DNA from 2 places in the Bradyrhizobium sp. USDA 3364 genome. Region 1 is predicted to be linked to the other one. Evidence: riboswitches for the same ligand, from Rfam matches in the RefSeq annotation. Region 1 holds a riboswitch; the other holds the start of a gene.
What was found. A riboswitch is a leader RNA that binds a small molecule or an ion and turns the genes downstream of it on or off. The one in region 1 is predicted to bind S-adenosylmethionine.
Positions count from the first base shown of each region.

Region 2: another riboswitch for S-adenosylmethionine. It lies ahead of ACVILL_RS16150 (O-succinylhomoserine sulfhydrylase); the one in region 1 lies ahead of metX (homoserine O-acetyltransferase MetX).

Region 1 is NZ_JBSRYG010000002.1:1,645,564-1,651,998, forward strand. Features, by position in the region: gene ACVILL_RS07710 (alpha/beta fold hydrolase) at 146-1,018, shown strand; gene metW (methionine biosynthesis protein MetW) at 1,114-1,779, opposite strand; gene metX (homoserine O-acetyltransferase MetX) at 1,776-2,981, opposite strand; SAM riboswitch at 3,067-3,146, opposite strand; gene ACVILL_RS07725 (chorismate mutase) at 3,321-4,184, shown strand; gene hisC (histidinol-phosphate transaminase) at 4,272-5,369, shown strand; gene ACVILL_RS07735 (prephenate/arogenate dehydrogenase family protein) at 5,374-6,306, shown strand.
Region 2 is NZ_JBSRYG010000002.1:3,442,582-3,449,016, forward strand. Features, by position in the region: gene pimC (pimeloyl-CoA dehydrogenase large subunit) at 1-653, shown strand, start outside; gene pimD (pimeloyl-CoA dehydrogenase small subunit) at 737-1,882, shown strand; gene ACVILL_RS16145 (SDR family NAD(P)-dependent oxidoreductase) at 2,013-2,786, shown strand; gene ACVILL_RS16150 (O-succinylhomoserine sulfhydrylase) at 2,994-4,187, opposite strand; SAM riboswitch at 4,263-4,342, opposite strand; gene ACVILL_RS16155 (2'-deoxycytidine 5'-triphosphate deaminase) at 4,475-5,581, shown strand; gene ACVILL_RS16160 (hypothetical protein) at 5,745-6,435, shown strand, end outside.

The sequences.
Region 1 (6,435 bases):
CGAGGAAGATTTCATGCGGCGCTGCAGAAACGATTTCTGGGTCATTCCGGGCTGATTCGATGACGAAAAAGGAACCAGAGCTGCCGCATTGCAGCCGCGGAAATTAACTGCAAATCTGGGGCTGGCCAACGAGAGGAGAATTTCAATGCCCTACGCCGTCACGAAAGATAATGTCCGCCTGCATTTCGAAGAGGCTGGCCACGGCACCCCGATCATCTTCCTGCACGAGTTCGCCGCTGACCATACCAACTGGGAGCCGCAGCTGCGCTACTTCGCGCGCGGCCACCGCTGCATCGCCTATTCCGCGCGCGGCTACACGCCGTCGGACGTGCCACCGAGCGCCGATGTCTACACCTACAAGCATTTCTACACCGATGCGCTCGCAGTGCTCGATCACCTCGGCATCGCCAAAGCGCATTTCGTCGGCCTCTCGATGGGCTCCTATTCGTCGCTGCAGGTCGCGCTCAACGCGCCGGAGCGCGCGCTGTCGATGACGCTCGCCGCGGTCGGCTCCGGCTCGAGCCTCGAGAATCTCGATGCCTTCCGCGCGCAATGCCGCGCCAACGCCGAGCAATACGAGACGATCGGCGCGGTCGAGGTCGCCAAGGTGACGCGCGAGGCGCCGAGCCGGATCCCGTTCCTGGTCAAGGACCCGCGCGGCCACGCCGACTTCTACGCCGCGCTCGCCCGCCATGACGCCAGGGGCTCCGCCAACACGATGCGCAGCTTTCAGGGCGGCAGGCCCTCGATCTACACCATGACCGACGCCATCAAGCGCGCGGCGACGCCGGCGCTGATCCTGTGCGGTGACGAGGACGACAATTGCATCGCGCCCAGCATGTTCCTGAAACAGCATCTGCCGGCCGCCGGCCTGTCGTTCTTCCCGAAATCGGGCCACGTGCTCAATCTCGAGGAGCCGGCGCTGTTCAACGAGATGGTCGAGCGCTTCATCGCGCTGGTCGAGGCCGGCCGCTGGCCGGTGCGCGATCCGAGGTCACTGGTGGCGGCGCCGGTCTAGACCGTCATTGCGAGCGGAGCGAAGCAATCCATTCGTCCGCACATGCGGAGAGATGGATTGCTTCGTCGCTTCGCTCCTCGCAATGACGTCGATGGCTACTTCCCCTGCCCGCCGCGGCTGAGCAAGAACACGCCCTGCTCGCCGAACATGTTCCACACCCACCAGGGCAGGTTGAGCGGCACCGGACGGCCGTAGAGATCGAGCGCGACCGCGCGCTCCATCTTGACGTTGATCTCCTCGCAGAGCTGCACGAAATCCTTGATGGTGCAGAAATGGATGTTCGAGGTGTCGTACCAGTTCGCCGGCAGATTCTCCGTCCGCGGCATGTGGCCGCCGATCAGGAGCTGCAGCCGCATCTTCCAGAACCCGAAATTCGGGAACGAGACGATCGCGCGCTGACCGATGCGCAGCAGGTTCTCCAGCACCACCTTCGGCTGCCGCGTCGCCTGCAGGGTCTGCGACAGGATCACGTAGTCGAACGCGTCATCGGGATAGTTGACGAGGTCGGTGTCGGCATCGCCCTGCACTACCGCGAGCCCCTTGGCGACGCAGCCATTGACGCCCTCGCGCGACAGCTCGATGCCGCGGCCGTCGATGCCGCGGCTCTCCAGCAGCTGCAGCAGCTCGCCATCGCCGCAGCCGACGTCGAGCACGCGCGAGCCCGGCCGCACCATCTCGGCCATCAAAAGATGATCGGTACGATAGCCGCCGGTCCGCTCCGGCGCGACGCCCGGCAAGGGCAGTGTCTGCTGCATGCTCATGACTGGCCGTCATTCTTCAGTCCGCGCGCCTTGCCTGCGGCCTGCAGGAAAGCGCGGGAGATTTCCAGGAATTCGGGCACGTCGAGCAGGAAGGCGTCGTGCCCCCGATCGGTCTCGATCTCGGCGAACGACACCCGTGCGCTGGAGGCATTCAGCGCATGCACCAGCGCGCGCGATTCCGAGGTCGGAAACAGCCAGTCGCTGGTGAACGAGACCACGCAGAACCGGGTCTCGATGCCGGTGAACGCCTTCGCCAGCACGCCGTTGTGGTCGGCTGCGATGTCGAAATAGTCCATCGCGCGGGTCAGATAGAGATAGGAATTGGCATCGAAGCGCTCGACAAAGGACGAGCCCTGGTAGCGCAGATAGCTCTCGACCTGGAAATCCGCATCGAACGAGAAGGTCGGCAGCTCGCGGTCCTGCATCCGCCGGCCGAACTTGCGATGCAACGCGGCGTCCGAGAGATAGGTGATGTGCGCGGCCATGCGTGCAACTGCCAATCCGCGATGCGGATGCGCGTCCTCGTCGACATATCGGCCGCCGCGCCAGTCCGGATCGGCCATCACGGCCTGGCGGCCGAGCTCGTGGAACGCGATGTTCTGCGCCGAGTGGCGTGTCGAGCAGGCGATCGCCAGCGTCGCGAACACGCGCGCGGGGTAGGCCGCGGTCCATTGCAGCGCCTGCATGCCGCCCATCGAACCGCCGACCACGCAGAACAGCGTGGTGATGCCGAGGCGATCGATCAGCATCGCCTGCGCCCGCACCATGTCGGGGATCGTGATGATCGGGAAATCGAGCCCCCACACCTTGCCGGCCGCAGGGTTGAACGAGGCGGGCCCGGTCGAGCCCATGCAGCCGCCGATCACGTTGGAGCAGATGATGAAGTATTTGTCGGGATCGATCGGCCTGCCCGCGCCGACCATGGTGTCCCACCAGCCGGGCTTGCCGGTGACAGGATGGGTGTTGTTGACGTGCTGGTCGCCGGTCAGTGCATGGCAGATCAGGATCGCGTTGGACCTGTCGGCATTGAGCTCGCCATAGGTCTGGTAGGCGATCTGGAACGGTGCGAGATCGACGCCGCAATCGAGCTTGAGCGGCTGATCCATCCCGAACTTCGCCACCAATGACGACGGATGATCGGCCTCATGGGCGCGATCATCGCTGGGGATCGGTTGGCTCGTTATCGGACGCACGTTGCTCATTTAGGCGACCCTGCCTCCGCGCGGGAGGCCTCGAACAGAAAATCAAGCCATAAAAAACCCGGCCTGAACATAGGTTCGGCCGGGAGCTGATCTGTCCCCGGCCTGTTTAGCGAGTTGTTTAACGTGGCTGCAAGCCGGCCGGCTCAAATGACCACGGGATGCCGGGAACGTAGTCCCCAGGGCCCCCGCCGTCAAGGCAGCCCTGTCGCCGGCCAATTGGTTAACCGTTTCCGCAAGGCTGGACCGCGAGGTTTCTCTTTGCTTTCAGTGGCCGTCTTTCCTAATCAGGGGCCCTGTCCGACGCGGCAACGGGCCGCCCCGACGACAAGGTTTGAGAGCATGTCCAACCCACCCCCGTCGCCGCCCACGCTGCAGGAGTTGCGCAAGGAGATTGACGCGATCGACGAGCAGGTCCACCGCCTGCTGATGGCGCGCGGCGACATCATCGACCGCCTGATCCAGGTCAAGAAGACCCAGGAGGTCGGCTCGGCGTTCCGCCCGGCACGCGAGGCCAGCATGATGCGCGAACTGGTGCAGCGTCATCGCGGCATCCTGCCGCTCGACACCATCGAGGGCATCTGGCGCGTCATCATCTCGACCTTCACCTACGTGCAGGCGCCGTTCGCGGTGCATGCCGATGTGTCCGTCGGCGAGTCGGCGATGCGCGACTCGGCGCGGTTTCACTTCGGCTTCGTGGTGCCCTACGTCTCGCATTTCAGCGCACAGGCCGCGGTCGAGGCGGTGACGAAGTCGAAGGGCGACCTCGCGCTGGTCTCCGCGATCGCGAGCCGCACGCCGTGGTGGAATGCGCTGGAGGCCGACGGCGCGCCGAAGATCATCGCGCGGCTGCCGTTCCTCGAACGCGCCGACCATCCCGCCGCGCTGCCGGTGTTCGTGATCTCGCGGGTCGCCGACGATGCGATGGTGACCGAGGTGCAGACCTGGAGCGTGCGCGTCTCCGGCTGGAACGCCGACGTCGCCCGCGCGCTGGCCCCGCTCGCCGAGATCGTGGCGGTCCCCGACACCGCCTTCGACGGCGCGGCGCTCTTGGTCTCGGTCGCCGGGCGAGACCTTAAGAACAAGGGTTTCGAGGCCATCAAGCTCGCGCTGATCAAGGCCGGCGCCTCGGTGCGCTCGTCGGCCCTCGTCGGCAGCCACGCAACGCGCTATACGGTGCCCTCTAACGGATCGGCCAAAAGCTAGCCGCCCGTGCAGATTCTTGTTTTGACGCGTTTTCTTGACGCGAACCGGTATCCACTTCGCTGGAAAACGCGCTAATCGGAGTTGATGATGTCCCGCCCCGTGCCGAACCCCGGCATCCTCGATATTGCGCCCTACACGCCCGGCAAGAGCCCGATGCCGGAACCGGGCCGCAAGGTGTTCAAGCTGTCCGCCAACGAGACGCCGTTCGGCCCGTCTCCGAAGGCGATCGCGGCCTACAAGGCCGCCGCTGACCATCTCGAGGACTATCCGGAGGGCACCTCGCGCGTGCTGCGCGAGGCGATCGGCCGCACCTATGGACTCGACCCCGACCGCATCATCTGCGGCGCCGGCTCCGACGAGATCCTCAATCTGTTGGCACACACCTATCTCGCGCCGGGCGACGAGGCGATCTCGACCACCCACGGCTTCCTGGTCTACCCGATCGCCACCATGGCGAACGGCGCCAGGAACGTGATCGCGGCCGAGACCAACTTCACCGCCGACGTCGACGCCATCCTCAAGGTGGTGACGCCGAAGACCAAGCTGGTCTGGCTCGCCAACCCGAACAATCCGACCGGCACCTATATCCCGTTCGACGAGGTCAAGCGGCTGCGCGCCGCGCTGCCCTCGCATGTGCTGCTGGTGCTCGACGCGGCGTATGCCGACTACGTCTCGCGCAACGACTACGAGCTCGGCATCGAGCTGGTCGCGACGACGGACAACACGGTGGTGACGCACACCTTCTCCAAGATCCACGGCCTCGCCGCGCTGCGAGTCGGCTGGATGTTCGGCCCGGCGCATATCGTCGATGCCTGCAACCGGATCCGCGGTCCGTTCAACGTCACGACGCCGGCGATGCTGGCGGCAGTGGCGGCGATCGAGGACACCGCGCATGTGCAGATGTCGCGGACCCACACCGAACAGTGGCGCAACTGGCTGACCGAGGAGATCGGCAAGCTCGGGCTGAAGGTGACGCCGAGCGTCGCCAATTTCGTGCTGATCCACTTCCCGACCGACAAGGGCAGGACCGCGGCCGAGGCCGACGCCTATCTCACCCGGCGCGGCCTCGTGCTGCGCGCGCTCAACAATTACAAGCTGCCGCATGCGCTGCGCATGACCATTGGCACCGAGGAGGCCAACCGCCTCGTGGTCGAGGGGCTGCGCGACTTCTTAGGTGGAAAGTGACATCGTGACCACGGCTCCGCTCTTCAATCGCATCGCGCTGATCGGCTTCGGCCTGATCGGCGGCTCGATCGCGCGCGGCGCGCGCGCGCAGGGCCTGGTCGGCGAGATCGTCACCACCGCACGCTCGGAGAAGACACGCGCGCGCGTCGCCGAGCTCGGCATCGTCGATCGCGTCGTCGCGACCAACATCGAGGCCGTGAAAGATGCCGATCTCGTCATCCTCTGCATCCCGGTCGGCGCCTGTGGTCCGGTCGCCGCCGAGATCGCGCCGCACCTGAAGCCCGGCGCCATCATCTCAGACGTCGGCTCGGTGAAGGGAGCCGTGGTCAAGGACATGGCGCCGCATTTGCCTGGCGCCGTGCATTTCGTGCCCGCGCACCCCGTCGCCGGCACCGAGAACTCGGGGCCGGATTCCGGCTTCGCCGAGCTCTTCATCAACCGCTGGTGCATCCTGACGCCGCCCGACGGCACCGACCCTGCCGCGACCGACCGGCTGCGCGCCTTCTGGGCTGCGCTCGGCGCCAAGGTCGAGATCATGACGCCGGACCATCATGACCTCGTGCTGGCGATCACCAGCCATCTGCCGCATCTGATCGCCTACACCATCGTCGGCACCGCCGACGAGCTGGCGCAGGTGACGGAGTCGGAGGTCATCAAGTTCTCCGCCGGCGGCTTCCGCGACTTCACCCGCATCGCGGCCTCCGACCCGACGATGTGGCGCGACGTGTTCCTCGCCAACAAGGACGCCGTGCTCGAGATGCTCGGCACCTTCACCGAGGACCTGTCGAAGCTCACCCGCGCGATCCGGCGCGGCGACGGCGAAGCACTGTTCGACCACTTCACCCGCACCCGCGCCATCCGCCGCGGCATCGTCGAGACCGGCCAGGATTCGGCAGCGCCCGACTTCGGCCGGCCGCATGCGAATTTGAAGAAGTAGCATCCGGCCCGCGACTTTCCCCACGTCGTCGTCCTGGCGAAAGCCAGGACCTATAACCACGGCATTTGATTGCGAACGGGATCGTGGCCCCAGCGACGCGCTTGTCGCAGCGTCTGCCCTCATTCCGCG
Region 2 (6,435 bases), 1.8 Mb from region 1:
AGAAGCAGATGGGCATCTCCTTCATCGTGTTCTCGATGAAGTCGAAGGGCGTCACGGTGCGCCCGATCCAGACCATCGACGGCGGCCACGAGGTCAACGAAGTGTTCTTCGACGACGTCGAGGTGCCCTACGAGAATCTGATCGGCGAGGAGAACAAGGGCTGGGATTACGCCAAATTCCTGCTCGGCAATGAGCGCACCGGCATCGCCCGGGTCGGCGTCTCGAAGGAGCGGCTGCGGCGCATCCGCGCGCTGGCCTCCAAGGTGGAGTCCGGCGGCCGTCCCGTCATCGAGGATCCGGCGTTCCGCGAGAAGCTCACGGCCTGCGAGATCGAGCTGAAGGCGCTTGAGCTCACCCAGCTCCGCGTCGTCGCCGACGAAGGCAAGCACGGCAAGGGCAAGCCCAATCCGGCGTCCTCCGTGCTCAAGATCAAGGGCTCGGAAATCCAGCAGACCACGACCGAGCTGCTGATGGAGATCATCGGTCCGTTCGCCGCGCCCTATGACGAGCACGGCGATGCCGGCTCGAACGAAAGCATGGATTGGACCGCGCAGATCGCGCCGAGCTACTTCAACAACCGCAAGGTTTCGATCTACGGCGGCTCCAACGAGATCCAGCGCAACATCATCAGCAAGGCCGTGCTGGGGCTTTGATCTTGTCTCCCTCCCCCCGCCCTTCGCGGGGAGAGGTGAGGGGGCCCGGTTTCGGTAACGACTTTCAGTTTAAGGGAACGAACATGGATTTTGATCTGTCCGAGGAGCAGCGGCTGCTCAAGGAAAGCGTCGACGGGTTGCTGGCGGATGCCTACGACTTCGATGCCCGCAAGAAGTACATGAAGGAGAAGGGCGGCTGGAGCAAAGCGCTCTGGGGCAAGCTCGCCGAGCAGGGCCTGCTCGGTCTGCCTTTCGCGGAGACTGACGGCGGCTTCGGCGCCGGTGCGGTCGAGACCATGATCGTGATGGAAGCGCTCGGCAAGGCGCTGGTGGTCGAGCCCTATCTCGCCACCGTCGTGGTCGCCGGCGGTTTCCTGCGCCATGGCGGCTCGGCTGAGCAGAAGGCCAAGTACATCCCCGGCATCATCGACGGCAGCAAGACCTTCGGCTTTGCCCAGCTCGAGAAGAACTCGCGCTACGACCTGTTCGACGTCGTGACCACAGCGAAGAAGAAGGGCAGTGGCTGGGTGATCGACGGCGAGAAGTTCGTCGTGCTCAACGGCGAGAACGCCGACACGCTTGTCGTGACCGCGCGCACCAAGGGCGGCCAGCGCGACAAGACCGGCATCGGCGTGTTCCTGGTCCCGGCGGATGCCAAGGGCGTCACCAGGAAGGGCTATCCCACCCAGGACGGCCTGCACGCAGCCGACATCACCTTCACCAATGTCGAGGTCGGCGCCGATGCTGCGATCGGCGATCCCGAGAACGGCCTGCCCCTGATCGAGCGCGTCGCCGACGAAGCCCGCACCGCGCTGTGCGCGGAAGCCGTCGGCGCGATGGACGAGTCGCTCAAGGAGACCGTCGAGTACATCAAGACCCGCAAGCAGTTCGGCGTTGCGATCGGCTCGTTCCAGAGCCTGCAGCACCGCGCGGCCGACATGTTCGTGGCGCTGGAGCAGGCCCGCAGCATGTCGATGTTCGCGACCATGGCGTCTGACTTCCACGATGCCAAGGAGCGCGCGTCTGCGGTTGCGGCGGCCAAGGTGCAGGTCGGCAAGTCCCTGAAGTTCGTCGGCCAGCAGTCGATCCAGCTTCACGGCGGCATCGGCATGACAATGGAAGCCAAGATCGGCCACTACTTCAAGCGGCTGACCATGATCGAGAACACGCTCGGCGACACCGACTACCACCTCCGTCGCGTCAGCGAGGGGGGCGGGCTGCTGGCGTAACCCTACACACGTCATTCCGGGGCTCGCGAAGCGAGAACCCGGAATCTCGCGCCACACAACCTCTAGATTCCGGGTCTGCGCCTTGCGGCGCATCCCGGAATGACGCGTCAATAACAGGGAGGCAACAACAATGAAAAACACCCCGTTTGATCTCACCGGCCGGGTTGCGGTCATCACCGGCTCGAGCCGCGGCATCGGCCGCTCCTCCGCGGAGCTCCTCGCAAAACTCGGCGCCAAGGTCGTGATCTCCTCGCGCAAGGCGGATGCCTGCCAGGAGGTCGCCGACGGCATCAAGAAGGCCGGCGGCGATGCGCTCGTCATTCCCTGCAACATTTCACGCCGCGAGGAAGTCGAGGCGCTGATCTCAGGCACGATCAAGCATTACGGCAAGATCGATACCCTGGTCTGCAATGCCGCGGTGAATCCCTATTACGGACCGCTGCTCGACATCAAAGACGAGGCCTTCGACAAGATCATGGGCTCGAACGTCAAGAGCAACATCTGGCTCTGCGCGCTGGCAGTGCCGCAGATGGCCGAACGCGGCAAAGGCTCGGTCGTGATCATCTCCTCGATCGGCGGCTTGCGCGGCTCGACCGTGATCGGCGCCTACGGCATCTCCAAGGCGGCCGACTTCGCGCTGTGCCGCAGCCTTGCCGGCGAATGGGGGCCGAAGGGCGTGCGGGTCAATTGCGTGGCGCCGGGCCTGGTGAAAACCGACTTCGCCCGCGCGCTGTGGGAGGATCCGGAGAATCTGAAGCGCCGCACCGCGTCGTCGCCGCTCCGCCGCATCGGCGAGCCCGACGAGATCGCGGGCGCCGTGGCCTATCTCGCCTCCGACGCCTCGACCTTCATGACCGGCCAGACCATCGTGGTCGACGGCGGTGTGACGACGGCGGCGACGTAACGGCTTGCTCGCTTTGCCTCTCCCGCTCGCGGGCAGGGCAATCGCATATGAAAAGTTCGGTGTCGTCCCGGCGAAGGCCGGGACCCATAACCGCAGGATTTGGTTTGACGAAGGCTCGTGGTCGCTCGCCCGCGCCGCAACCGCTCCCTGGGGTTATGGGTCCCGGCCTACGCCGGGACGACATACGCTTCCGGGCTTCTACGCCCCTCAGACCCGCTCCAGCGCCTGCACAAAATCCTCGATCAAATCGTCGGGGTGCTCGAGCCCGGCCGAGAAGCGAATAAAGCCTTCGCTGATGCCGAGCTCGGCGCGGGCCTCCGGCGCCAGGCGCTGATGCGTCGTGGTGGCGGGGTGCGTGACCAGGCTCTTGGCATCGCCGAGATTGTTGGAGATGCGCGAGATCTTCAGCGCGTTGAGGCAGCGGAAGGCGCCGGCCTTGCCGTCCTTCACCTCGAAGCCGACCAGCGTCGAGCCGGCGCCCATCTGCTTCTTCACCGTCTCGGCCTGCGGATGATCGGGACGGCCGGGATAGACCAGCCGCGTGATCTTCGGATGGTTCGCCAGCGCCTCGGCGATCTTCGCCGCGTTCTCGGTCTGGGCGCGGACACGGACGCCGAGCGTCTCCAGTCCTTTCAGCAGCACCCAGGCGTTGAACGGCGACAGTGACGGGCCGGTCTGGCGCATGAAATTATGGATGTGCTCGGCGATGAAGGCTTCCGACGACAGGATGACGCCGCCGAGGCAGCGGCCCTGGCCGTCGATATGCTTGGTCGCGGAATAGACCACGACGTCTGCGCCGAGCGACAGCGGGCTCTGCCAGATCGGCGTCGCGAACACGTTGTCGACGATCAGCCGGGCGCCGCCGCTATGCGCGATCTTGGCGATCGCGCCGATGTCGAGCACGTCGAGTGTCGGATTGGTCGGGCTCTCCAGGAAGAAGGTTTTGGTGTTCGGCCGCAGGGCGCGCTGCCACTGGTCGAGATCGAGGCCGTCGACCAGCGTCGTCTCGATGCCGTAGCGCGGCAGCAGGTCCTGCACGACATAGAGGCAGGAGCCGAACAGCGCCTTCGACGCCACCACGTGATCGCCGGCCTTCAGCGGCGCGAGGATCGCGGTGGTCACCGCGGCCATGCCGGTCGCGGTCGAGCGCGCGGCTTCCGCGCCCTCGAGCTCGATCATGCGGCGCTCGAACATCGCGATGGTCGGATTGGAATAGCGCGAATAGATGAAGCCGGGATCCTGGCCCTTGAAGCGCGCCTCGCATTGCTCGGCGGTGTCGTAGACGTAGCCCTGGGTGAGAAAAAGCCCTTCCGACGTTTCCCCGAATTGCGAGCGCAGCGTGCCGCCATGGACGAGGCGGGTTTCGGGACGATAGCGGGCGGTACCTTCAGATTCAGACATGTGACCTCCGAAGTGGCCATTTCCCTCGGAAATGGCCACAAAAAAACCGGCCTGGAGCAACCTCCACAAGCCGGGATCACACTGTCCCCGGCCTGTTTAGCGACTTATTTAACGTGGCTGCAAGCCGGCCGGCTCAAATCACCACGGGATAAGTGCAGCTGATATTCCCTCGCGCCCTTTCCGTCAAGACGGTCATCGGATAACCCGTAAAAGCCCATATTTTGGGGCTTGATGGCCGCCAGAGGTTGATTTTGGGCCATCTCGAGGGATCGCCAAGGGACCGCATCGTGTCGTTCACGCTGGAAGATGAATCCAACGGAATCCTGCCCGACCGCATGATCGCGGAGATGGCGGAGGCCGGCCTCATTCTGCCGGCCTATGACTTCGTCGAAAGCCAGATCCAGCCGGCAAGCCTCGATCTCCGCCTCGGCGACATCGCCTACCGCGTCCGCGCCAGCTTCCTGCCGGGGCCCGATGCCACCGTCGCCGAGCGGATCGACCAGCTCAAGCTGCACGAGATCGATCTCTCCGACGGCGCGGTGCTGGAGACCAACTGCGTCTACATCGTGCCGCTGCTCGAAAGCCTGGCGCTGCCGCCGGAGATCGTGGCCGCGGCCAATCCGAAGAGTTCGACCGGGCGGCTCGACGTGTTCACCCGCGTGATTGCCGACGGCACCCGCCGCTTCGACATGATCGGGGCCGGCTATCACGGCCCGCTCTACGCCGAGATCTCACCGAAGACGTTTCCGGTGCTGCTGCGCGAGGGCTCGCGGCTGAGCCAGGTCCGCTTCCGGATCGGCGAGGCGACCTTGACCGCCGACGAGCTCGATGCGCTGCATGCCGCCGAGCGGCTGGTCGATATCGACGATGCCGATCTCACCCACGGCGTCGCGCTGTCGGTCGACCTCTCCGGCGAGAGCTCGGGCGGCTTCGTCGGTTATCGCGCCAAGCGCCACACCGGCGTGGTCGATGTCGATCGACGCGGCGGCTATGCGGTCGACGATTTCTGGGAGCCGATCAAGGCGCGGCCCGACGGCAGCCTCATCCTCGATCCCGGCGAGTTCTACATCCTGGCTTCGAAAGAGGCCGTGCAGGTGCCGCCGGACTACGCCGCGGAGATGGTGCCGTTCGATCCGCTGGTTGGCGAATTCCGCGTCCACTACGCCGGCTTCTTCGATCCCGGCTTCGGCTATGCCGGAGCCGGCGGCAAGGGCGCGCGCGCCGTGCTCGAAGTGCGCTCGCGCGAGGTGCCGTTCATTCTCGAGCATGGCCAGATCGTCGGCCGCCTCGTCTATGAGCGCATGCTCGAGCGTCCCGATGCGCTCTACGGCCAGCGCATCGGCTCGAACTACCAGGCGCAGGGCCTGAAGCTCTCCAAGCATTTTCGCGTGTAATTCCGCTTCGCGCACGTGTAATTCCGTAGCCCGGATGAAGCGCAAGCGAAATCCGGGGCGCTGCATACACGGATTGAGTTGCCCCGGATTGCGCTTCGCTGCATCCGGGCTACGATCCTGCGCGCGAGGCTTGATCTCGCCAACAACAACAGCGGGAGCAAACATGACCGGAGAGCAGGACGCACGCGAGGCGCAGTGGCGGAAGTGGCGCAGCGTCGCCGATCTCTATCACGCCTTCTTCACCGGGCTGATCCTCACCGTGGTGACGCGGCGCGGCACGGCCGATGCCGCCGAATTCGTCTTCCGCGTGTTTCGCCGCCAGCAGCAGGAGCGTTTCCTGCCCGGCCTGAAGAAGCTCGGTCTCGACGGCCTGCCGCCGGCGGTCGCGGCCGCGCAGTATCATTACCTCTCCAACTGGATCGGCGGCGTGCATGTCGAATACATGTACGAGACCGACCGCAAGGCCTGGATCCGCTATCCGCCGCCGCGCTGGATCTGGAAGGGCACCGCGATCTGCGGCGTGCCCGGCGAGGTCTCGCGCGCGATGCTGCGCGGCTGGCACGCCAACAACGGGGTCGCGCTTGGTGACTTGCGGCTCGGCTTCGTCTGCACCAAGCAGAGCGTCGATGGCCAGGACGGCCTCGAGGGCTATTACTGCGAATACGATCATCCGCTCGAGCTCGACCAGCGCCTGGTGTTAGCGCGCCATCTCGAGGCACCGCCATTCGATTCCAGAACCGCGCCGGCGCTGCCGGTCGACAGCTGGCCGCGCCAGCGGCTCGAGAAGGCCTATCGCAACTACGCGATGGAATATGTGAAGACGGCCGCGCCCGTCATCGTCCAGGTGTTCGGCC